Regions from separate parts of the Rhizobium sp. UFLA01-1127 genome, predicted to be linked through region 2. Evidence: riboswitches for the same ligand, from Rfam matches in the RefSeq annotation. Region 2 holds a riboswitch; the other holds the start of a gene.
What was found. A riboswitch is a leader RNA that binds a small molecule or an ion and turns the genes downstream of it on or off. The one in region 2 is predicted to bind S-adenosylmethionine.
Positions count from the first base shown of each region.

Region 1: it holds a riboswitch for S-adenosylmethionine, as region 2 does, so the genes downstream of both, Q4Q11_RS28450 (O-succinylhomoserine sulfhydrylase) here and metA (homoserine O-acetyltransferase MetA) in region 2, are expected to answer to the same signal.

Region 1 is NZ_JAUQTZ010000176.1:279-10,076, reverse strand. It holds gene Q4Q11_RS28485 (tellurite resistance TerB family protein) at 61-474, shown strand; gene Q4Q11_RS28480 (transporter substrate-binding domain-containing protein) at 513-1,388, opposite strand; gene Q4Q11_RS28475 (methyl-accepting chemotaxis protein) at 1,817-3,823, shown strand; gene Q4Q11_RS28470 (MFS transporter) at 3,933-5,162, opposite strand; gene Q4Q11_RS28465 (LysR family transcriptional regulator) at 5,282-6,190, shown strand; tRNA gene Q4Q11_RS28460 (tRNA-Gly) at 6,197-6,270, opposite strand; gene Q4Q11_RS28455 (2'-deoxycytidine 5'-triphosphate deaminase) at 6,328-7,422, opposite strand; SAM riboswitch at 7,495-7,573, shown strand; gene Q4Q11_RS28450 (O-succinylhomoserine sulfhydrylase) at 7,617-8,804, shown strand; gene Q4Q11_RS28445 (DNA helicase) at 8,883-9,596, opposite strand.
Region 2 is NZ_JAUQTZ010000020.1:31,150-45,149, reverse strand. It holds gene Q4Q11_RS07400 (hypothetical protein) at 1-266, opposite strand, end outside; gene Q4Q11_RS07395 (vWA domain-containing protein) at 398-1,591, opposite strand; gene metA (homoserine O-acetyltransferase MetA) at 1,595-2,521, opposite strand; SAM riboswitch at 2,567-2,644, opposite strand; gene Q4Q11_RS07385 (NUDIX hydrolase) at 2,722-3,144, opposite strand; gene Q4Q11_RS07380 (AAA family ATPase) at 3,144-3,986, opposite strand; gene Q4Q11_RS07375 (ABC transporter ATP-binding protein/permease) at 4,152-6,017, shown strand; gene efp (elongation factor P) at 6,139-6,708, opposite strand; gene epmA (EF-P lysine aminoacylase EpmA) at 6,862-7,926, shown strand; gene Q4Q11_RS07360 (lysine-2,3-aminomutase-like protein) at 7,923-8,975, shown strand; gene Q4Q11_RS07355 (acyl carrier protein) at 9,334-9,585, shown strand; gene Q4Q11_RS07350 (acyl-CoA dehydrogenase family protein) at 9,585-10,778, shown strand; gene Q4Q11_RS07345 (amino acid--[acyl-carrier-protein] ligase) at 10,784-11,692, shown strand; gene Q4Q11_RS07340 (DUF1839 family protein) at 11,701-12,660, shown strand; gene Q4Q11_RS07335 (glycoside hydrolase family 2 protein) at 12,737-14,000, shown strand, end outside.

The sequences.
Region 1 (9,798 bases), on a different contig from region 2:
TAGCTTTTGTCAAAAGACGCGCGACTTTTCAATTTGCCAATCCAGAGGACTTCGCCTGTCATGAACAAGCCGCTTTCTGCTCACGAGGCCTTGATTTACGTCATGGTACTGGCCTCGGCCGTCGACCGCACGATGAACGACCGGGAGCTCAGCCGCATCGGGGAGCTTATTCACGCCCTGCCGGTCTTCAAGGGGTTCGACGACGAGAAGCTGATTTCGGTATCGCGTGACTGCGCCAAGCTGCTTTCAGGCAATGAAGGGCTCGACATCGTGCTCGAAACCGTGCGCGACACTCTGCCCGCGCGTCTCTACGATACCGCCTATGCGCTTGCCGTGGAAGTCGCCTCGGCCGACCTGTCGGTCAAGGCCGAGGAATTGCGTCTGCTCAGCCTGCTGCGCGACCGTTTCGGCTTGGACAAGCTGACCTGCGCGGCCATCGAGCGCAGCGCGATCGCCCGCTACCGCAAGGCCTGACACATTTTCCCGCCTTACGCACCCCGGAATTACCCCGGTCAGTAGAGCCCATAGGGAAAATAGCGCAGATAGATTTCCTGCAGCCTGCCATCGCGCGAGAGCGTGGCAAGCGCATGATTGATGGCGGCCGTCAGATCGGCGTCCTGCTGACGCAGCATGATAGTCAAGCCTTCCCCGAGAAACTGCTGCGACTGATAGGGGCCGTCAAACAGCGCACAGCATTTTTCCGCCGCCGGCGAGGAGACCCAGAAAGAAAGCTGCAAACCGTCGGCAAAAGCGGCATCGACCCTGCCATCCTTGACGGCGGCCAGCAGCGTATCCTTATCGTCGAACGGCACCGGCTTGATGGCCGGAAAGAAGGCCGCCAGCATCGCTTCGTGCACGGTGCCCTTGACGACGCCGACCGGGCGGCCCGCAAGCGAGGCGGCTGACGTACCGCTGATCGATGCCTTGAGATTGCGCACGAAGCGGGCCGGCAACATCAGGAAAGGCCGCGAAAAGGCGAAGGTCTTGCGCAGCTCAGGCGTGACGGCAACGCCTGATATCACGGCATCGCCCTGAGAGGCGGCAAGCGCACCCTGCAATTCGCCGAAGGGCAAAGCCTGGATCTGGCATTTGTCGGATATTGCGAGTTCGTCGCAGATCTTGCGCGCAAGCTCGACATGGAAGCCCGTGAGCTTGCCATTCTGATCGAGGAAATTGAAGGGCGGAAAGTCGGTCGACGTCAGGAACCGCAGCCTGACCAGCGAGGACAGGTCCGGCTTCGGCAGACGCTCGCGCGCATCGAACAGGATCGGCAGGTTCTGCGGCTTCGTCTCCTGGGCGGCAAGCGGCAGCGCAGACGACATCGCCACCAAGGCTGCCCCTGCCAGAAGGCGGGCCGCGGAAATCGTCGACGAAAGGCAAACACGCATGGTCTTGATACGGCCTCCTGTCGTGGATGCACATTTCCAGTTCACGAATCCGATTTAGCAGAGTCACGCCGCAGGGGGAATATCGCGCCATGCAATGATGGCGTCCGCCCCTTCCGGCTGAACAATGGAGATCGCGCGCATCGGCCGGTTGTGCAGTTTTGAACATGCACAAAATTAATGGGGGATTTCGGCCGCGCAGCCTCTGCCGTTAGCGGTCGATTAAGCTCTGTTGATTGTACTTGCCGCCATCGACGACATCGGCTCGAACGCCGACCGCATGACGCAGGTCGTCGGGACCTTCCTGGCAAGGTATCACGCAAAATCGGCTTTACCCATCCACATCAGGCGAGGTGCCCAGAGCCGCTCATCCGAGGCGAAATGGCCCTTGGCCTCGTTTCAACAGGCACGGCATTCGCAGGCGGACCGCTATGTTCAAGAACCTGAAAATCAAAACCAAAATGCTTGCCGTGATCCTGTTTCTGGGCGTCATTTCCTTCGCTGGCCTGATGCAGGTTGCCGGAGAATTCCGCACGGCGGATCGGGCCTACAGCGCCTTTCTCGACAATGAGGCCGTCGCGGCGACGGAAGCCGCGCGCGCGAGCTCATCGGCGCTTTCTTCGGTGCTGCAGGCAAGCCTGATGCTGAACCTCGACCAAGGCAGCGATGCATTCAAGGGCGTGACGGCCGGCAGCAGCCATTTCGATGAGGCCAGGGACAGGCTGAAACATGCCGAAAACCTCGTTCCGGCGGAAAAGACGTCGATCGATGCGATCCTTGCCGGTCTCGACGAATTGCAGGCGCTCACCGGCAAGACCATCGATCAGCGCAGGAACGGTGATGCCAAGGGTGCGCAAGCGAGCATGACCCTGATCAGCGACAAGCTGCCCAAGCTTATCGCTGACCTGCAAGCCAACGACGATGCGCTGACAAACCGGATGAACGACGGCGCCAACGCCCTGTCGGACGATCTCAACAGGTCCGTCAACTACACGCTCCTTGCCCTCAGCGGATTGATGGTGCTGGCCGTCATCCTCGGCATGTATGTCGCGCAGAGAAGCATTGCGGCGCCGCTGATGCGGCTGCATCAGCGAATGACGACGCTTGCCGATGGCGACACCGCGAGCGATATCGAAGGCCGCGAGCGCCAGGATGAAATCGGCCAGATGGCATCCGCCGTCGCCGTCTTCCGCGACAATGCAGTGGAACGCGTGCGCCTGGAAGCGCAGGCCGAGGCGGATCGCACCCTCAGCGACAGCGAGCGCGCCCAGCGCGAGGCTCGGCAGGCTGCAGAGGCAGCCCATCTGCAGCAGGCGATCCAGGCAGTCGGCGACGGCCTCAAGCGCCTTGCGGAAGGCGACCTCGTCACGCGTATCGACAACCGGTTCGTCGAGCACCTCGATCAGTTGCGCCAGGACTTCAACAACTCGATCCAGAAGCTCAACGGGACCATGCAGGCTGTCGGCACCAATGCCCGCGCCATCAGCGCCGGAGCCGGCGAAATCCGCAACGCGGCCGACGAGCTTTCCAAGCGCACCGAACAACAGGCCGCTTCCGTCGAGGAAACGGCCGCCGCGCTGGAGCAGATCACCACCACGGTCAAGGACGCGGCCAAGCGCACGCAGGAGGCAAGCGAGCTTGCAGCCCATACGCGCGCCGATGCGGAACGCTCCGGCGAAGTCGTCCGCAATGCGATCGAAGCCATGCAGAAGATCGAGAAATCATCGAGCGAAATCAGCAACATCATCGGCGTCATCGACGACATCGCCTTCCAGACGAACCTCCTTGCGCTGAATGCCGGCGTCGAAGCGGCTCGCGCAGGCGAGGCAGGCAAGGGTTTTGCCGTCGTTGCACAGGAGGTGCGCGAACTTGCGCAGCGCTCCGCCAATGCGGCCAAGGAGATCAAGGACCTCATCGCCACTTCCGAAACGCACGTGCGCACTGGCGTCGGTCTCGTCAGCGAAACCGGCAAGGCGCTCGATACCATCGTTTCGGGCGTACAGGAGATCACCCGGCATGTGCATGCGATCGCCGAGGCGTCGCGCGAGCAATCGGCGGGTCTGCAGGAGATCAATACTGCGGTCAATACCATGGATCACGGCACGCAGCAGAATGCCGCTATGGTCGAAGAAAGCACGGCCGCGAGCCACAGCCTGGCGACGGAAGCCGCTTCGCTCTCAAGTCTGCTCGCTCAATTCCGCACGGATGGCGGCGATGCCATGCGGGTATCCACAGCACCCATTGCAGCCATCGCTCCGCGGGCTGCTGCCCGCCAGGCGCCTCCGCCGGCCGCTGGTCCGGCCATTCGGGCTGCGGATGCCGCTAAAGTGCGCCCCAGGCCTTCGCCGGCCCGCGCACTCGGCCAGAAACTGATGAGCGCCTTCGGTGCCAATCCGCCAACGACGCCGGGCAAGGATGCGGATTGGACGGAATTCTGAGATTGCCGCCATTGCGCGTCACAGCCGGACGAATGGCAGTGACGCGTCTCGATGTGCGCTTGGATGATGACGGGGCGGACGACCTATGCCGTCCGTCCGCTTGCTTCGTTCACGCCCGTGCGGAAAAGGCCGTGACGAGGGCGATAAGGCCGAAGACCGCAGCGGCCGCACAGACGGCAATCCATCCGCCCCAATTCCATGCCGTGCCGGCAAGCGCCGACCCCAGCGCCCCACCGAGGAAGAAGATGCCGACGAAGAGACCGTTGATGCGGCCTCGTGCTTCCGGCTTCAGAAGGTTGACGGCGCGGCGTCCCAGCGTCTGATCGCCGGTGACGCCGACATCGAGCATCACGGCGCTCACACCGAGAAGGATCAGCAGCGCGATGGGATGACCCGATCTTATCCCGCCAACCCACGCGGCCAAGGCCATGGCCGCAAGCACGATCGAATGCGCGACCAGCGTCGCCGTCCGCGTCCAGCCCTTGTCGCCCATGCGGCCGAAGGCTGATGTCGCAGCGGCACCGCCGGCACCGACCAGCGCAAACAGTGCGATGCCGGATTGGCCGAGCGAGAATGGCGGCTGCGCCAGGCGCAGGGCGACGGACGTCCAGAACAGGCTGAAGCTCGCCATCATCAGGGCCGCCGTGAAAGCGCGCAGCCGCAGCACGGGTTCCTCATAGAGCAATTGGAAGAGCGAACCGATAAGGGCTCCGTAGCTCGCGCTGACCAACGGACGTCTCTCGGGCAGGCGCAGCGCAAGCACAGCCGCCAGAAGCGCAAGCGTCACGGCGCTGATGGCATAGAAGCTCCTCCAGCCCCAGAGATCGGCAAAGAGGCTTGCCAGCGGCCGCGACACGAGGATGCCGATCATCACGCCGCTCATGACATTGCCGATGACCCGGCCGCGATGCTCGGGCGGCGCCATGGCTGCCGCAATCGGCACGAGGATCTGGATCGCGGAACAGGCTGCCCCGAGCAGAAACAGGAAAATCAACAGGCTCCACCCGGTCGGCGCGAAGGCGGCAGCGATCGCCATGACCAAGGCCGACAAGAGCATGCGCAGCACCAGCTGGCGGTTTTCCATCAGATCGGCCAGCGGCACCAGGAAAAAGAGACCTGCGGCATAGCCGAGCAAAGACGACATGGCCACAAGACCCGCACCACTCTCGGAAAAGCCGAGCGATGGGCCGACGATGCCAACGAGTGTCTGCGGCGCAAAGAGATTGAGGATGATGACGCCGGTGGCGACGGCAAACAGCAGTGTCGAGGGAGCGGCGGCCGCCGTGGAGACATCACCCTCCGGCAGCTCGTTCGCCGTGCGTTCGCGAACCTGCGACATGGGCTCTCTTGTGGACATAGGCTCTCCAATAATTTTTGATAATAAAGATAGCCATGTTTATCGCCTTGCTGCATAATGCGGCAATTGAAATGAAATAATAATGATTATGCGAGTTCCTCATGAACATTCATGATCTCGAGGCCTTCGTCGCCGTCGTGGAGACCGGATCGATCGTATCGGCCTCCGCACGCATCAACCTGACGCAGCCAGGCATCACAAGGCGCATACAGAATCTGGAAGACAGTCTCGGCATCGCCCTCCTCGATCGGCAGTCGAAACCGCTAAGACCGACAGCAGCAGGACGCGAAGCCTATGAGCATGGACGCCGCGTCTTGCGTTCGCTCGACGATCTCAAGGCCGGCGTCTCGCCCGGCGGCACGATCGGCGGCGAATTCCGCCTCGGGATCATGCCCTATCTCTCCGAAGCGGCCTTATCGGCCCCGCTCGACGAATTGCGCAGCCAGTTTCCGCAATTGACGCTGCGCATCGTCACCGGCTGGTCGCCGCAGCTCATAGAGCAGGTCGCCCACAGTCAGCTCGATGCGGCAACCGTCTGCCTGGCGGAAGGGCTGCAGCCGCCGGACAATGTCATCGGCGATATGCTCGGGGTCCACGCCGTTATCCTCGCCGCCGCACCATCGCTCGGCGTTCCCAAGGAACCGAAGCTTGAGGAGCTTTCACGCTTTCCCTGGATCATGAACCAGAGCGGCTGCGGCTTCCGCGCCTACATCCAACATCGCTTCGAAGCCGAGCGCCTGCCCTTCGACGTCGGGGTCGAAGCCATGAGCGCCGATCTGCGCATGTCGCTGGTTGCGCGCGGCCTCGGCATCGGCGTACTGACGCCGGCCGCACTGGCCGACAGCCGCTGGCGCGATTCGGTCGAAATTATCGAGGCTCCGGATTTCAGCCCGAAAGTCGTCAACTGGCTGGTGCACCGCCCGCCGGCGGGCCGCCTCGCACGCCCGATCGCCACCTTCGGCGAAGCGCTGACAGAAGCGCTGAAGGCGAAGAGACCGTTTCTAGCATGAAGATTTTGGAGCGGGTGAAGGGAATCGAACCCTCGTATTCAGCTTGGGAAGCTGCTGCTCTACCATTGAGCTACACCCGCCTGACACCTTGAGATGTCCAACAGTTGACGGCCTCTGTCAAGGCCGCCGCTATGCGATCACAGCCGGAAGTGCTTCGAGAGCTTTAGGCCCTGCGCCTGATAGTTCGAGCCGAGGCCGGAGCCGTAGAGGCTGCTCGGCTGCTCCAGCATGTGTTCGTAGATCAGACGGCCGACAATCTGGCCGTCTTCAAGGATGAAAGGCACTTCGTGGCTGCGCACTTCCAGCACGGCGCGGCTGCCGCGGCCGCCGGCCGGCGCATGGCCGAAGCCCGGATCGAAGAAGCCGGCATAATGGACGCGGAATTCGCCGACCAGCGGATCGAAGGGTGTCATTTCGGCGGCGAAATGCGGCGGCACATGCACCGCCTCGCGCGAAACGAGGATGTAGAATTCATCGGGATCGAGGATCAGCTCGGTGCGGCCGCGGCTGTAGAGCGGCTCCCAGAAATCGAAAATATCGTGCTGGGCCTTCTTGTCGACATCGACGACGGCCGTGTGGTGCTTGCCGCGATAGCCGATCAACCCTTCCTTGTCGCCGGCCAGATCGATCGACAGCGCGATGCCGCCGCCGGTGATATTCGGCTTCTTGCTGGCAACCAGCGTTTCGGTCTCGTGCAGCGCCAGCAATTCCGGCTCGGAGAGCAGGGCCTGGCCGACGCGGAAGCGGATCTGCGACAGGCGGGAACCGCGACGAACGACGATCGGGAAGGTGCGCGGGCTGATTTCGAGATAGAGCGGGCCGGAATAGCCGGCCGGGATCTTGTCGAACTCCTGCGCCCGGTCGGTGATGACGCGGGTGAAAATGTCGAGCCGGCCGGTAGAGCTCTTTGGATTGGCGGAGGCCGACATATTCTCGGGCAGGTCGAGGCGCTCCATCAGCGGCACGATATAGACGCAGCCGGTTTCAAGCACCGCGCCTTCGGAGAGATCGATCACATGCAGCTTCAGCCGGTCGAGCTTGTCGGCGACCAGATGCGACGGACCTGGCATGAAGCTGGCGCGCACGCGGAAGGCATGGGAACTGAGCCTGAGGTCAAGACTTGCCGGCTGGATCTGATCGACGTCCAGCTCCCTCTCGCTCGTCAGCCGCCCCGTTTCGAAGAGCGCTGCGATGGCGCGATCGGCCAGAATTCCAGTATTGCGAACCATCATGCTTCTCTCATAATTTGTCGCAGACAAAACCAAACTCGGGGAATTGACGCAAGCCGTCAACGGCAGTATTGCAACTTATCCCGTGGTGATTTGGCCGGTCGGCTTGCAGCCACGTTAAACAAGTGGCTAAAAAGACCGGGGCTGAACCGGTCTGCTTTCGCGGCCGGTTTTTTTGTTTTGAAAGTGGTGATGGCATGAGCAAGACTTGGCGCCCCGCAACCCAGCTCGTACACAACGGAACGCTCCGTTCGCAATTCGGCGAGACCTCAGAAGCGATCTTCCTGACCCAGGGCTTCGTCTACGACACCTCCGAGGCGGCGGAAGCCCGCTTCAAGGGCGAGACGGACGGTTTCATCTACGCCCGCTACGGCAGCCCCACCAACGATATGTTCGAAAAGCGCATGTGCGCGCTGGAAGGCGCTGAAGACGCCCGCGCCACTGCTTCGGGCATGGCCGCCGTCTCCGCCGCCATCCTCTGCCAGCTAAAGGCTGGCGACCATATCGTCGCAGCCCGCGCCCTCTTCGGCTCCTGCCGCTGGGTGGTCGAGACGCTCGCGCCGAAATACGGCATCGAATGCACGCTGGTCGATGGCCGCTTCACCGAGAACTGGGAAAAGGCCATCCGCCCGAACACGAAGGTCTTCTTCCTCGAAAGCCCGACCAACCCGACGCTGGAAGTGGTCGATATCGCAGCCGTCGCCAAGCTCGCCAATCAGATCGGCGCCAAAGTCGTCGTCGACAACGTCTTCGCGACGCCGCTCTTCCAGAAGCCGCTGGAGCTCGGCGCTCATATCGTCGTCTATTCCGCCACAAAGCATATCGACGGCCAGGGCCGCTCGCTCGGCGGCGTCATCCTCTCCGACAAGCAGTGGATCGACGAGAACCTGCAGGACTATTTCCGCCACACAGGCCCGGCCATGTCGCCGTTTACCGCCTGGACGCTGCTGAAGGGCATCGAGACGCTGCCGCTGCGTGTCGCCCAACAGACGAAGAACGCCGCGAAGATTGCCGATTTCCTCGCCGAGCAGACCAACAAGGTCGCCCGGGTGATCTATCCCGGCCGCAACGACCATCCGCAGGCCGATATCATCGCCAAGCAGATGAGCGGCGGCTCGACCCTGGTTGCCTTTGAGCTCAAGGGCGGCAAGGAAGCAGCCTTCAAGCTTCAGAACGCGCTTGATATCGTGAAGATCTCCAACAATCTCGGCGACAGCAAGAGCCTGATCACCCATCCGGCCACCACGACGCACAAGAACCTCACCGACGAGGCTCGCGCCGAACTGGGCATTTCGCCAGGCACCGTGCGCTTTTCCGCCGGCATCGAGGACAGCGAAGACCTGGTCGAGGATTTCGCTCGCGCCCTGGCGCAGGTTTCCGCCTGACATCGACCGAGCCGCCCGGGTGTTTTTCCAGGCGGCTCGACCTGCCCCCACGGGCCAATGGCAGGACGCGGCAGTCCGTCAGCCGGCGGCCCTGAATTCGACCCGGCCGTTGTTCAGGAACACCATCTTGTCGAACAGCGCCAGATCCAGCGGGTTCGGCAGGCGGATATCCTTCAGGTCAGGCACAGGTTTCAGCGCCGGATCGTAGGAGCGGTCGATCTGCGAGATGAAGACGACCGTCACGCCTTTGTGGCGCGCAAACGCCCTCAACGCCTGAACCTGGATCATCAGGTCAGGCTTCTCCCGCTTCTGATCCAGCAGCTGCAGAAAATCGACCACCGCCAGCGTGCCGCGCGATGCGTGGGCCAGCCTCTCGACGATATAGTCGGCGCTGATGGCATCAGAATTATCGAATTCAAACAGCGACACAAATTCCGCGTGATCGGCGCCGATCACCGGGAAGCGATCCAGAACGACCTTTTCCGTGTCTTCCAGCGTAAAGAAGACACTGCGATTGCCGGCCTTCATGGCTTCGACGGCAAGCCTCAAGCTCATCAGCGTTTTACCGTGTCCGGGCCGGGCTCCGACCAGCACCAGATCGCCCGGGCTCAAACGTGCATACAGTTCGCCGACGGGCACGGCTGCGTTCGTTTTGCTCGAAAGCAAACTCCAGCCTGAAAAACCCTCGCCGGCCGCGATGCGATCCAGCGCGGCGTGCAAGGGAATATTCTGCTGGCGGGACAGAAGTCTCGCCTTGCGCTTCAAATGATAAACGGGGGCGGAAAGCCTCATTCTAAACCTCCTATCGCGAGCGATGACCGCAACCCCTCCTTATGCTAGGCGCTCAAACAGTCGGTTTGGATATCGACGGCCCCGCATGAAATATACTTTCCCGGATGGAGGGGGGAGGCACGGGCCATGCCAGAATCAGATGATAGCCGAAATCTCGGCCAAGGGGAAATCGTGACCGTCGGCTCAGGGGAACATACGGCCG
Region 2 (14,000 bases):
ATATATGAGCTCCAGCGCCCCATGCCTGCCGCGTAGCCGACATTTCCGTAGCTGCCGGTTTCCGCCGTGGCGCTCCAGCCGTAATTCGCGCTTATCCTCATAAATCTGCCATGCCTTATTATTCCCATACGGCATTTTTCACAGGAGCCGGCGTTGGAGCAGGTCTGTTCCCACTGCCCCGAGAAGCCGCCTTCTTCAGACCTCGCCTGTTGCGAGATCAGCAAAATGGTTGAAATGAAGAAAAGTAATCTAATGGCGTGGCGCACCCGCATCTCCACCAACTTCCCCTGCGATCCGTGGGGTTATCCAATGTGCCTCATTCTCTACAAATGGTTGTGGTAATTTAGTGGCGTTTCGGTTCGCCAACTTTGCCCCAGCCGCTCGGAGAGAACTTAGCTCAGCGCGACAATTCCCTCGTCGCCTTCTCCAGCCCGCCGAGCGTCAGGGGATACATGCGGTCGCTCATCAGGCGGCGGACGATGGAGATCGAGGTCGTAGAGCCCCAGTAGTTTTCCGGCACGGGGTTCAGCCAGATGCATTTGCGGAAATGGCCGGTCATCCGGGCAAGCCACGCCTCGCCGGCTTCCTTGTTCCAATGCTCCACCGAGCCGCCCGGCTGAGTGATTTCGTAGGGGCTCATCGATGCATCGCCGACGAAGACGACGCGGTAGTCGGGGCCGAAGGTGCGGATCAGATCGGACGTTGCCGTGATGTCGACGCGCCGGCGGCGATTGTCCTTCCACACGCCTTCATAGAGGCAGTTGTGGAAGTAGAAATATTCCATATGACGAAATTCCGCGCGGGCGGCGGAGAAGAGTTCTTCCACGACGCGGATATGATCGTCCATCGAGCCGCCGACGTCGAAGAACATCAGGAGCTTCACCGCGTTGCGGCGCTCCGGCCGCGTCCGGACATCGAGATAGCCATGCTCGGCGGTGGAGCGGATGGTGCCGGAGAGATCCAGCTCCTCGGCCGCCCCCTCGCGCACCCAGCGGCGCAGACGCTTCAGCGCCACCTTGATGTTGCGGGTGCCGAGCTCGACGCCGTCGTCGAGATTCTGGAAGTCATGCCGATCCCAGACTTTTACCGCGCGGCGGTGGCGCGAGCTTTCCTGGCCGATACGCACGCCGTCCGGATTGTAGCCATAGGCGCCGAAGGGCGAGGTGCCGGCCGTGCCGATCCATTTCGAGCCGCCCTGATGCCGGCCCTTCTGCTCGGCCAGCCGCTCGCACAGCGTCTCCATCAGCTTGTCGAAGCCGCCAAGGGCCTCGATCTCTTTTCTTTCCTCTTCAGTCAGATGCCGTTCGGCGAGCTTGCGCAGCCATTCGACGGGAATGGCGGCCGGTTCCACCGCTTCTCCATCGGCATTGCCGCCGATCGCTTCGACGCCGCGAAAATAGTCGGCGAAGATCTGGTCGAAGCGATCGATGAAGCGCTCGTCCTTGATGAGCGTCGTGCGGGCCAGATAGTAGAAGGCCTCGACGTCGTAATCGGCTATCCCCTCTTCCATTCCCTCAAGTAGCGACAGGAATTCCCGGAGCGTCACCGGAACCTTCGCTTCCTTGAGTTTCAGGAAGAAGGGAATAAACAAGCCTCAAGTCCTTTCCTGGCCGATCTCCTCCAGATCATACGGCGTGGTCTGGTAGATCTCGTTGATCCAATTGCCGAAGAACAGGTGCGCGTGGCTGCGCCACCGGTTCTGCGGGGGGATTTCCGGGTCGTTGTGCGGGAAGTAGTTGTGCGGCATCTTGATCGGCACGCCGGCATTCACATCCCGGAAATACTCATCCGCCAGCGAGGTGGAATCATACTCCACGTGATTGAACATGTAGAGCCGGTTGCAGGCCTGTTCATGCACGAGGCAGACGCCCATCTCGCTCGAATCCATCAGGATCTGCAGGCCGGGCACTTTCTCGATATCGGCGCGTTTCACCTCCGTCCAGCGCGAGACCGGCACGGCGAAATCGTCGGAAAAGCCGTTGAGATAGACCGACGAGGGCTTCAGGTTCTGGTGGCGGTAGACGCCGAAGGCCTTTTCGGTCAGCGTGTATTTCGGCACCTTGTGGAAGTGATAGATCGCCGCCATCGCGCCCCAGCAGACGTTGAGCGTCGAATGCACATTGGTGGCCGTCCAGTCGAATATTTGCTGCATCTCCTCCCAGTAGGTCACATCTTCATAGTCGAGCAGCTCGATCGGCGCGCCCGTGATGATGAAGCCGTCGAACTTGCGGTGCTTCACTTCATCCCAGGTCCGGTAGAAGGAGAGCAGATGCTCCTCGGAGGTGTTCTTGGCCTTGTGCGCGCCGATGCGCACCAGCGAGAACTCCACCTGCAGCGGCGATGCGCCGACCAGGCGCGCCATCTGGACCTCGGTCTTGATCTTGTTCGGCATGAGGTTGAGAAGCCCGATCTGAAGGGGGCGGATATCCTGACGGAACGCCACCGTTTCGGTCATCACGCGCACACCCTCGCTCTGAAGGGTTTCGAATGCGGGCAGCGTATCGGGAATCTTGATGGGCATCGTTTCACTCGCCAAATACAAAAAAACCGGCCGCGATGAATCGCTACCGGTCCGCACGCGGCCCTTTAGCGACTTATTTAACGTGGCTGCAAGCCGGCCGGCCAAATCACCACAGGCTGAAATCCATAAACCTGCCGGTGCGGCGGGTCAATGGCCAAGCTTTGCGGGGCCAGCGGCCGCGTTCCGATGCCGATTGTCGCTTACAGACGGTCTAGAAGTGCATGCATTCCATAGCCGAGGCGTTCACGCGCTTCTGCTGCCGAGATCCAGAAGAACCGGAAGCAGATCGGTTCGCCGCCGTCAAACGGCGTCATCTCGAAATGGCGCCAAGTGTCGGGTGTCGTCTCCGGCAGATTGCAGCAGAAGTAGTGCCGCTGATGATGATGGGTGCGCCCCTCGCGCTCGAAGCGGTAATCCTGCACGCCCAATTTTTGCAGAACGCCCGAAGAGAGGCCCGTTTCCTCCTCGAATTCGCGCGCGGCTGCGAGCGCCAGATCTTCGCCATCTTCGACCGTGCCGCCCGGCACCTGCGGCTCGATGACCGGAAAATCCGGCTCGTCGAAAACAAGAAGATCATCGCCCCGTAGGGCATAAATCAATACCTTGATGGCATCCGGCTGCATTACTTGCCCTGCCCTCGCGCCATGAAAGCCAGCCGTTCGAAAAGGTGTACATCCTGTTCGTTCTTCAGCAGAGCGCCATGAAGCTTCGGCAATGCGGTCCTCGCATCGGCGCGGAGCGTTTCCGGATCGACATCATCGGCGACCAATAGGCGGATCCAATCGAGGGCTTCGGAGGTCGAAGGTTTCTTCTTCAGGGCCGGCACGTCGCGGATCTCGAAGAATTGCGTCAGTGCCGCATGGACAAGGGCCTGCTTGATGCCGGGATAGTGAACCTCGACGATGCGGGTCAATGTCTCCATCTCAGGAAAGCGGATGTAATGGAAGAAACAGCGGCGCAGGAAGGCGTCCGGCAGTTCCTTCTCGTTGTTCGATGTGATGACGACGATCGGACGGACAGCTGCCCGGATCGTCTCGCTCGTTTCGTAGACATGAAACTCCATGCGGTCGAGTTCCTGCAGGAGATCGTTCGGGAATTCGATGTCGGCCTTGTCGATCTCGTCGATCAGCAGTACGCACTTCTTCGGCGAGGTGAAGGCCTGCCAGAGCTTGCCTTGCCTGATATAGTTGCGGACGTCATGGACTCTGATGTCGCCGAGCTGGCTGTCGCGCAGGCGCGAAACGGCATCATATTCGTAGAGGCCCTGCTGGGCCTTGGTCGTCGACTTCACGTTCCATTCGATAAGCTCGAGTCCAAGGGCGGCCGCCACCTGGCGCGCAAGCTCGGTCTTGCCCGTACCTGGCTCGCCTTTGACGAGGAGGGGACGCTCCAGCCTGATGGCGGCATTGACGGCAACCATCAGGTCCTTGTCGGCGATGTAGTCCGCAGTTCCTTGAAATTGCATCGGAAGGCTTTCTCAATCTTTCGGGTGCAGGCTAATTGCTGACCTAATTCGGTTCAAGACGCGAAACCGTGTATATAGGAACGTGATCGCACCGATCTGTTGCAAGGGTGGACATGAGGGCGGGTCATGATTAACTGACGGGACGTGCGTCGCAGGGAAGTGCTGATGGCAGTTGAAGCGCAAGCCAAGCCGAATATCCAGGGAAACGAACAGGTCGGATATGATTTGAGCCTCTTCTTTCGGTTGAGGATGATGTTGTCCGCTTTCTGGAACTCTGCCGTCCGGATCAAGATCATTTCCCTGACCGTCGCGCTCTTCGTGATCATCCTGGTCACCGCTTATGTCCAGGTGCTGCTGAACAGCTGGAATGCTCCCTTCTACGATTCGCTGGCGCGGCGCGATATTTCCGCCTTTTTCCACCAGCTCGGCGTTTTCGGCATCATCGCCGGTTCGCTGCTGGTTCTCAACGTCGTCCAGGCCTGGCTCAACCAGATGACCGCGCTCTACATGCGCGAGGGGCTGGCGCGCGATCTCGTCGACCAATGGCTGCAGGCGAAGCGTGCGCTTCGCCTCGCCTCCTCCGGTCTCATCGGCGTCAATCCGGATCAGCGGCTGCATGAAGATGCCCGCAATCTCGCCGAAAGCTCGACCGGGCTCGCCATCGGTCTCGTGCAGGCGACGATCCTGCTGCTCAGCTTCATCGGCGTGCTCTGGGAGTTGTCCAGCGGCATGGTGTTCAAGGTCAACGGCATGAGCTTTTCCATTCCGGGCTATATGGTCTGGGCGGCGATCCTCTATGCCGGGTCGGCCTCATTCCTCAGCCAGTTCGTCGGCCGGCGGCTGGTGCGGCTGAATGCCGATCGCTATTCCAAAGAGGCAGAGCTGCGCTTTGCGCTCATGCATGCCAGCGAGCATATGCCGGCGATCACGATTGCCGGCGGCGAGGAGAACGAGCGCCGGCGGATCAATCTCGATATTTCGGCCGTGCTCGCCGTCATCCGGCAGCTTGCCATCGCCAATACCAATCTGACCTGGGTTTCCGCCGGTTACGGCTGGCTTGTGTTGATCATCCCGATCCTGGTCGCCGCGCCCGCCTATTTCTCGGGCGGCCTGACGTTCGGACAGCTCATGGTGGCTGTCGGCGCCTTCAATCAGGTCAATTCGGCGCTGCGCTGGTATGTCGCCAATTTCGGTCCGATCGCGGAGTGGCGCGCCACACTGATGCGCGTCACCGATTTCCGCAAGGCGCTGATGGAGATGGACGACAATATGCCGATGCCGCACACCCTAGTATTCGACAAGGCCGCTCCCGGTACGATGGTGTGGACCGACCTGGAGGTATCGACGAAGACCAGCGACGAGGCCACGGAGAACGGTTTCCGGATTGCCGAGGGAACGGTGACGATCAATGCCGGCGAACACATCATGATCAACGGCGATCATGGCGTCAACCGCAGACTGCTGTTCGAGGTGCTGGCGCATCAATGGTACAGCGGCGCCGGAACGGTCAGCCTGCCGCCGATGGAAGACATGCTGTTCGTGCCGCATACGCCCTATGTGCCGAGCGGCACACTCAGGGAGGCAATCTGTTTCCCGGACGACAGGGACGCCTATGACGATGCTGCGGTCGATGCCGTTATGGACAAGGTGGGCCTCGGCCGCTTGAAGAGCCGCCTCGACACGCAGGCTCGCTGGGACCGGTTGCTGGATACCGAGGAGCAGAAAGCCGTCGGCTTTGCGCATCTGTTACTGGCAAAGCCGAGATGGATCGTCTTCGACGATGCTTTTGAGGGGCTGGAGGCCGAAGTTCAGGCAAAGGCCTGCGCCATGCTGGCGGAGCTTACGGATGTGACGATGATCTATATCGGCCGTTCCGATGCCTATATGCAGGCGATGTCACCGCGTGTCCTGCATATGCAGGCCCTGGCTCCGCAAGAGCACAGCATCGAAATAAATGCACCTTCCGAACCTGCCAAAGCCGAACCCGCTAAAGCGGAACAGACGAGCGAGAAAAAAGCCAGCATGCGATAGAGCCTGTTGGCGTGACCAATAGAGCCTATCGGCGTAAACCGGCGCGGTTTCAAGCCGCCCGAACGCAAAACGCCTCGTCACGGGGACGAGGCGTTTCCCAATGGGCGGAGAGCTTGAATGCTCAGTCCTTGGCGCGCTCGACGTAGGAATTGTCTTCCGTCGCGATGACGACGCGGGTGCCGGCATTGATGTGCGGCGGAACCATGGTGCGCACGCCGTTCGACAGCATGGCCGGCTTATAGGACGAGGACGCCGTCTGGCCCTTGACGACCGGTTCCGTCTCCGTGATCTCAAGCGTGACGTGGCGCGGCAGTTCGATCGCCAGCGGAACGCCTTCATGGATCGACAGGATGCAGGTCATGCCTTCCTGGAGATAGGCTTTCTGGTCGCCCATGGTTTCGACATCGACGACGACCTGGTCGTAGGTGGCCGGATTCATGAAGTGGAAGCCTTCGCCGTCTTCATAGAGATACTGGAAGTTCACGTCTTCGACGAAGGCGCGCTCGACCTGTTCGGTGGTGCGCCAGCGTTCGGACACCTTCACGCCATCGACGATGCGGCGCATGTCGACCTGGGTGACCGGCGTGCCCTTGCCCGGATGAAAGTTCTGTGCGGTGAGAACGACGTAGAGCTTGCCGTCGACGTCGAGAACGTTGCCCTTGCGGACCGAAGAGGCGATGACCTTGACCATAAGACTTCCTTGTAACGCTGCGTTTTGCGTCGTAGAGGGACTGTCGAAGTGCTCTCCGAGACGCAGCAATTGTTTGCTTGGGGGCGCAACTACCCTAAATCAACGGAAATTGCCACCCCCCAAACGTAGCCGGTGCGCGGAAGAAGGCTAGGAATGAAGCCAAAGACGAGCAAAGCGTCCCCCTGGTGGACACGCAATGTCCATGCGGACCGGCGGCCGTTCCTCATCGGCCGCAATGCCATTCAGGCGGCGCTGCGGGTTTTCTTTGCGCGCAACGACTTCATCGAGGTGGATACGGCGACACTGCAGGTGTCGCCCGGCAACGAGGCGCATCTGCATGCTTTCGAGACCGAGGCGCTGACGACGGAGGGCAAGGCATTGCCGCTCTATCTGCACACTTCGCCGGAATTTGCCTGCAAGAAGCTGCTTGCGGCCGGCGAAGAGCGCATTGCCTGCTTTGCCCATGTCTACCGCAATCGCGAGCGCGGACCGCTGCACCATCCGGAATTCACCATGCTGGAATGGTATCGGGCAGGCGAAAGCTATGAGACCCTGATGGCCGACTGCTCCGTGCTTTTGCCGTTGGCAGCCGAGACTGTCGGGGCAAAAAAGCTGACCTATCGCGGCGCCGAGACCGATCCGTTCCTGCCGCCCGATCGCATCAGCGTTGCTGCGGCCTTCGAACGCCATGCTGGCATCGACCTCTTTGCCTCCATTGGCCTTGACGGATCGACGGATCGCGAACGTCTGGCGGCGGATATGCGTAAGGCGGGCATTCGTGTTGCCGATGACGACCTCTGGCAGGATCTGTTCAGCCGGGTTCTGGTCGAAAAGATCGAGCCTAATCTCGGCTTCGGCCGCGTCACGATCCTCGATGAATATCCCGTCTCCGAGGCGGCGCTTGCCCGGCCTTCGGCCGGGGATCATCGCGTCGCCGAGCGTTTCGAGCTTTATGCCTGCGGGGTCGAGCTTGCCAATGCCTTCGGCGAACTCACCAATGCAGATGAGCAGCGCCGCCGGTTCGAGATCGAGATGGCCGAAAAGCAGCGCGTCTATGGCGAGACCTATCCGTTGGACGAGGATTTTCTGTCAGCGCTCGCCGTCATGCCCGAAGCGAGCGGCATTGCGCTCGGCTTCGACCGGCTCGTCATGCTGGCAACCGGTGCCTCGCGGATCGAACAGGTGTTGTGGGCGCCGGTTGCGGAGTATGACCCATGAACCTGATGCGCCCCATCCGGACCGTCGGCGAGCTTGAGCGCGCCGGGCTGATCGATGCCGATCAGGCGATTGCGCTGGAGGCGGTGGCGGAGCGCTATGCCGTGGCGCTGACGCCGACCGCCGCGCGCCTGATCGACCCTGCGGATCCGGCCGATCCCATCGCCCGTCAGTTCGTGCCCGATGCGGCCGAATTGCTCGTCACGCCCGAGGAGCGCGCCGATCCGATCGGCGATCATGCGCATAGCCCGGTCGAAGGCATCGTGCATCGCTATTCCGACAGGGTGCTTCTGAAGGCCGTGCATGTCTGCCCGGTCTATTGCCGCTTCTGCTTCCGGCGTGAAATGGTCGGCCCACAAGGGCTGGGTACGTTGGACGGAGATGCGCTTGACGGAGCCTTTGCTTATATCCGGGAGCATAGGGAGATCTGGGAGGTCATCCTGACCGGCGGCGATCCGCTGGTCCTTTCTGCGCGGCGGCTGGAAGAGATCCTGAGACAGCTTGCCGAAATGGACCATGTGAAGATCGTCCGATTCCACACACGCGTTCCCGTCGTGGACCCTGTGAAGATCGACGCGGCACTGATTGCGGCGCTGAAGGCGAGCGGCAAGACCGTTTACGTGGCGCTGCATGCCAATCATCCGAGGGAGATGACGGACGAGGCGCGGGCAGCCTGTGCGCGGCTTGTAGATGCGGGAATCGTGCTCGTCAGCCAGTCGGTTCTTCTCAAAGGCGTCAATGACGATCCGGAGGTGTTGGCGGCGCTGATGAAGGCTTTCGTCGAAGCGCGGGTGAAGCCTTATTATCTGCACCATCCCGATCTTGCACCCGGCACCAGCCATTTCCGCCTGACGATCGCTGAGGGACAGGCAATCGTTGCGGCGCTGCGCGGCCGTATTTCCGGCCTCTGCCAGCCTACCTATATTCTCGATATTCCCGGCGGCTACGGGAAGGCCGACATCGGTCGAAGCTCGGTTCACGAACTGGGCGAGGGCTGCTATTCGATTTCGGATTATAGGGGTGGTGCCCACATTTATCCGCCGGAAGGTTAGCACTCGTTACCAAGCGTCTATACTTTTGCTCGCGCTTCGATTGACATTGTATTTCTAGCGCAAACGTTGTGGCGAATTTTGGCACGTTAACCGACTTAGGACCTGCGGTTTTCCCAAAAGTACCGCTTCTTTACATTAGTAATGAATAATATTAATGCGTGGGCTGCGATTTAGATGGCTTACATTTGGTAAATTTTAATCAGAAAAGTCTAGAGTATAGCAATTTCACACCAAGTATAAGTTGTTTTCATTTACCACGTCGCTTAGCGGAATGTTCTATTTTACCCGTTACTTCTTGGCGAACGATAAGACGGCGTAACTGCGGTTATGCTTACTCATTGCCAGAAGGGACTAGACTATGAACAAGACGATTCGCGATTTGCTGGCCAAGTTCGGTGCGCTTCCCGTTGCTGTCGATCAGATCGAAGACGATGCTGATCTCTATGCGACGGGGCTGTCTTCTTTCGCTTCCGTACAGCTGATGCTCGGCATCGAGGAAGCCTTTGACATCGAATTTCCCGATAATCTGCTGAACCGCAAGTCCTTCGCCAGCATCGCCGCGATCGAAAGAACCGTCGGCATGATTCTGGACAGCAGAAAGGTCGCCTGATGACTGCGGCGGTCGCTCGAATTGAGGTTGGGACGAGCGAGGGAGCGGCCGTGCGTGCCGCCCGCGTCGCAGCGATTGCCAGCCAACACGCCGATGCCGTCGATGCCGAAGGCCGGTTTCCACGCGAAGCCGTCGACGCCATGCGCGCCGAAAAGCTGCTTTCCATCCAAATTCCCGCCGATCTCAGCGGCGAGGGCGCGTCGATCACCGAAATTGCCGAGCTTTGCTCGATCCTCGGCCAGGCCTGCGCCGCCAGCGCCATGGTTTTCGCCATGCATCACATCAAGCTTTCGAGCCTCGTCGAACACGGCGCCGACAGCGAATGGCATCGTGACTTCATGAGCCGTATCGCCAGCGAGCAGCTGTTGCTCGCCTCGGCGACGACCGAAGGCGGCATCGGCGGCAATCTGCGCAACAGCATCTGCGCCATCAAGGTCGAAGGCGATACCTGCACCCTCGAAAAGGATGCCACCGTCATTTCCTATGGCGCCTATGCCGATGCCATCCTGATCACCTCGCGCAGCCACGCCGAGGCGGCGTCTTCCGATCAGGTTCTGACCTGCTTCCTGAAGAATCAGTACGACATCAAGCGCACCGTCGAGTGGAATACCCTCGGCATGCGCGGCACCTGCTCCGACGGCTTCCTGTTCAAGGGCGAGGCTCCGGCCACGCAGATCCTGCCGAAGCCCTTTGCCGAGATTGCCGCGCAGTCGATGCTGGCAAGCTCGCATCTGCTCTGGAGCGGTGTGTGGTACGGCATTGCCGCCGACGCGGTTTCCCGTGCCCAGGCTTTCGTGCGGGCTGCTGCCCGTAAGTCTCCCGGCGCGCCACCGCCCGGCGCGCTGCGTCTGGCCGAAGCCTCCAGCATGCTGCAGATGGTGAAGTCCAATGTAGTCGCGGGCCTGAAGGCCTATGAAGAGGCGAAGCTCGATGCGGACCGTCTGTCGTCGATGGCTTTTGCCGTGGCGATGAACAACGTCAAGATCGCGTCGTCGGAGATGATCCTGCCGATCATCAACCATGCGATGCTGATCTGCGGTATCATGGGCTACAAGAACGGTACGCCCTACAGCCTCGGCCGCCACCTGCGCGACGCGCACTCGGCGCAATTGATGATCTCGAACGACCGCATTCTCGGCAATACGTCGACCATGCTGCTCGTCCACAAACAAGATACCAGCCTGTTGGGGTAACCGTCATGGATATGCAATCCTCGTTTCTCGACCGTCTTTTCGATTCCGGCCTGCTGATCGATACCGGCGTTGACGGCCTCTACGGCCGCAGCGGTCAGTTCGAAGACGTCATTTCCGCCTTCGAACGACTGATCGACACGTTCGGCGGCGCCGATGGCGCCGAAGCCATCCGCTTTCCGCCCGGCATGAACCGCGCCTTCTTTGAGACGAGCGGCTATATGAAAAGCTTCCCGCAGCTTGCCGGCACGGTGCACAGCTTCTGCGGCAACGAGCTCGACCATATGAGCCTGCTGAAATGCATGGAAGTGGGCGACGACTGGACGAAAGACCAGCAAGCGACCGATATCGTGCTGACGCCGGCTGCCTGCTATCCGCTCTATCCGACGGTTGCCAAGCGCGGCGCCATTTCGGAAAACGGCGCGCTCTACGACCTGCAGTCCTATTGCTTCCGCCATGAGCCTTCCAAGGACCCGGCCCGCCAGCAGCTCTTCCGCATGCGCGAATATGTGTGCATGGGCAGCGAAAAGCATGTGACGGATTTCCGCCAGAGCTGGATGGATCGCGGTGTCGAGATGATGAAGGCCGTCGGCCTCGACGTGACCATCGACGTCGCCAACGATCCGTTCTTCGGTCGCGCCGGCAAGATGCTCGCCAACAACCAGCGCGACCAGAATCTCAAGTTCGAGCTGCTGATCCCGATCACCTCGACTGCCAAGCCCACTGCCTGCATGAGCTTCAACTACCACCAGGATGCCTTCGGCACGAAGTGGGGCCTGAACTTTGCCGATGGCAGCGTCGCGCACACGGCCTGCGTCGGCTTCGGCCTGGAGCGCATCGCGCTGGCGCTGTTCCACACCCACGGTCTCGACGTCAAGGAATGGCCCGAGAGCGTGCGCAAGACGCTGTGGGGCTGATCGCTTCCATGGCTTCCGTGTTTCAGGGACTGGATCCCGCCGCCTACAAGCCGCATGCGTTGCACGACAGCGAGCGCATGTGGCCGGAAACGAACTGCTACGTCGATCTCTGGATCGAGGTGCTTTCGACCCTGAATCTGCCGCCGGAAGCCATGCTCGGCTTCACGCTGACACAGGATTTCGAAGGCGATCAATTCACCTTCTTCAAGGTGCCGCTCGAAGATCTGGAAGCGCTCTACGGCGTGCGCTGCACCGAACTTGCGATCTACGACAAGGTTGAGAACCATGTCGCCGAGCAGATCGGCCGCGGCCGGCTCTGCCTGGTGGAGATGGATTCCTTCTTCATGCCGGACACACAGGGCGTGGGCTATCGCCGCGAGCATGGCAAGACGACGGTGGCGATCAACCGGCTCGACATGGAAGGCCGCACGCTGGACTACTTCCACAATGGCGGGTTCTTCCAGCTGTCGGGCGAGGATTTCGACGGGCTGTTTCAGCTGCATCTGACGGATGAGGACCTGCCCTTCCTGCCTTACACGGAATTTGCGAAATTCCCGGAGAAGGCACCGGCCGAGGCTGCGATCCGCGAGGCTGCGCGGCAGCTTCTCTCCTTCCATTTCCGCCGTCGCCCGCAGGGCAATCCGGTCCGTGCCTTCGCGAATGTCTTCCCTGCACAGGTGGAGGCGATCGCCGAGCGGCCTTTCGGCTTCTTCCACAAATATGCCTTCAACACGCTGCGCCAGCTCGGCGCCAATTTCGAGCTTGCGGGCAGCCACTTCGACTGGTTCTCGTCCGATTTCTCCGAAGCAGCTGTCGAGGCGCGCAAAATTTCCGAGACGGCGAAATCGGTGCAGTTTCAGCTTGCCCGCGCCATCACGCGCAAGAAATTCGAGCCGCTGCGCACGGCGCTTGATCCCGCCGCCGATGCGTGGGATTCCATGATGGGCGAGCTCGAGCGGAAGCTTTGACCGGCTTCCGTTCGATCGCGAGACGGCTGGGTTATTTCTGAGAATATTGGGGCGGGGGGAAATCCCCGAAGATGTCATGGGCGGGCGCTTGGCGGATCTCGGCGGCGGTATGCGGCTGAGCGAAGGTTGGAATCTGGTGTTGACGGATGCAGGCACCTGCATCTCGCCTTCCGATGTGCCGCTGACATCCGGCTTTATCCCGGCGCCCGTGCCAGGCACAGTGGCGGAAGCCTTGGAAAAGGCCGGGCGTTTCGACCGGACGAGGCCTCAGCCTCTGCATGATCGCGATGCCTGGTACATCTGCCGTCTAGTGGATGCCAAGGCGGGAGACGCAGTCCTGCGGCTGGAAGGGCTTGCGACGCTTTGCGAAGTCTTCCTCAATGGCCAGCAAATCCTCGTGTCCGAAAGCATGTTCGAGGCGCATGACGTTGCCGTCACCCTGCTTGGCGGTGACGAGCTGGCGCTGTGCTTCCGCGCGCTTGAGCCGAAGCTCTCGGAACCTGGGCCGCGCGCCCGCTGGCGGCCGCAGATGATCACCCCGCAGGGTCTGCGGACGGTGCGCACGACGCTGCTTGGTCATATGCCCGGCTGGTGCCCGGAGGTTCAGGCCGTCGGCCCTTGGCGTCCAATTTCATTGCTGCGGCCGAATGCGCCCGTCATTCGTGATCTCTCTCTGCGGCCGGATTTGCTCGAGAGCGGCGAAGGCAGGCTCTATGCCTCGCTTTCGATCGAGGGCTATGGCGAAGAGCTGGTGTTGAAGTGCGGCGATGCGGAACAGGTTTTCGAGAAGGATAGTGCCGGGCGCTATACCGCGATCCTGAAAATCCCAGATGTGGCGCCATGGTGGCCGCATACCCATGGCGTACCGCAGCTTCATGATGTCACGCTCGCTGTCGATGGTGTCGAGCATGCGCTTGGGCAGACCGGTTTTCGCCGGCTGTCGGTGGATCGTGGTGCCGACGGTCAGAATTTCGCTGTTGTCGTCAATGGCGAACGGATCTTCTGCCGTGGCGCGGTCTGGACCACAGCCGATATCGTGCGCCTGCCCGGCGGCTGCGAGGATTATGAGCGCTGGCTACGGCTTGCGGCCGAGGCCGGCATGAATATGATCCGCATCGGCGGCACCATGGCCTATGAGACGCCCGAATTCTTCCGTCTCTGCGACGAACTCGGCCTGATGGTCTGGCAGGATTTCATGTTCGCCAATTTCGACTATCCGAAGAACGACAAGGCGTTCAACGCCCATGTCGAAACGGAGGTTTCGCAGTTTCTGGGCCGCACACGCCTGTCGCCATCTCTGGCAGTCCTTTGCGGTGGCAGCGAGATCCACCAGCAGGCGG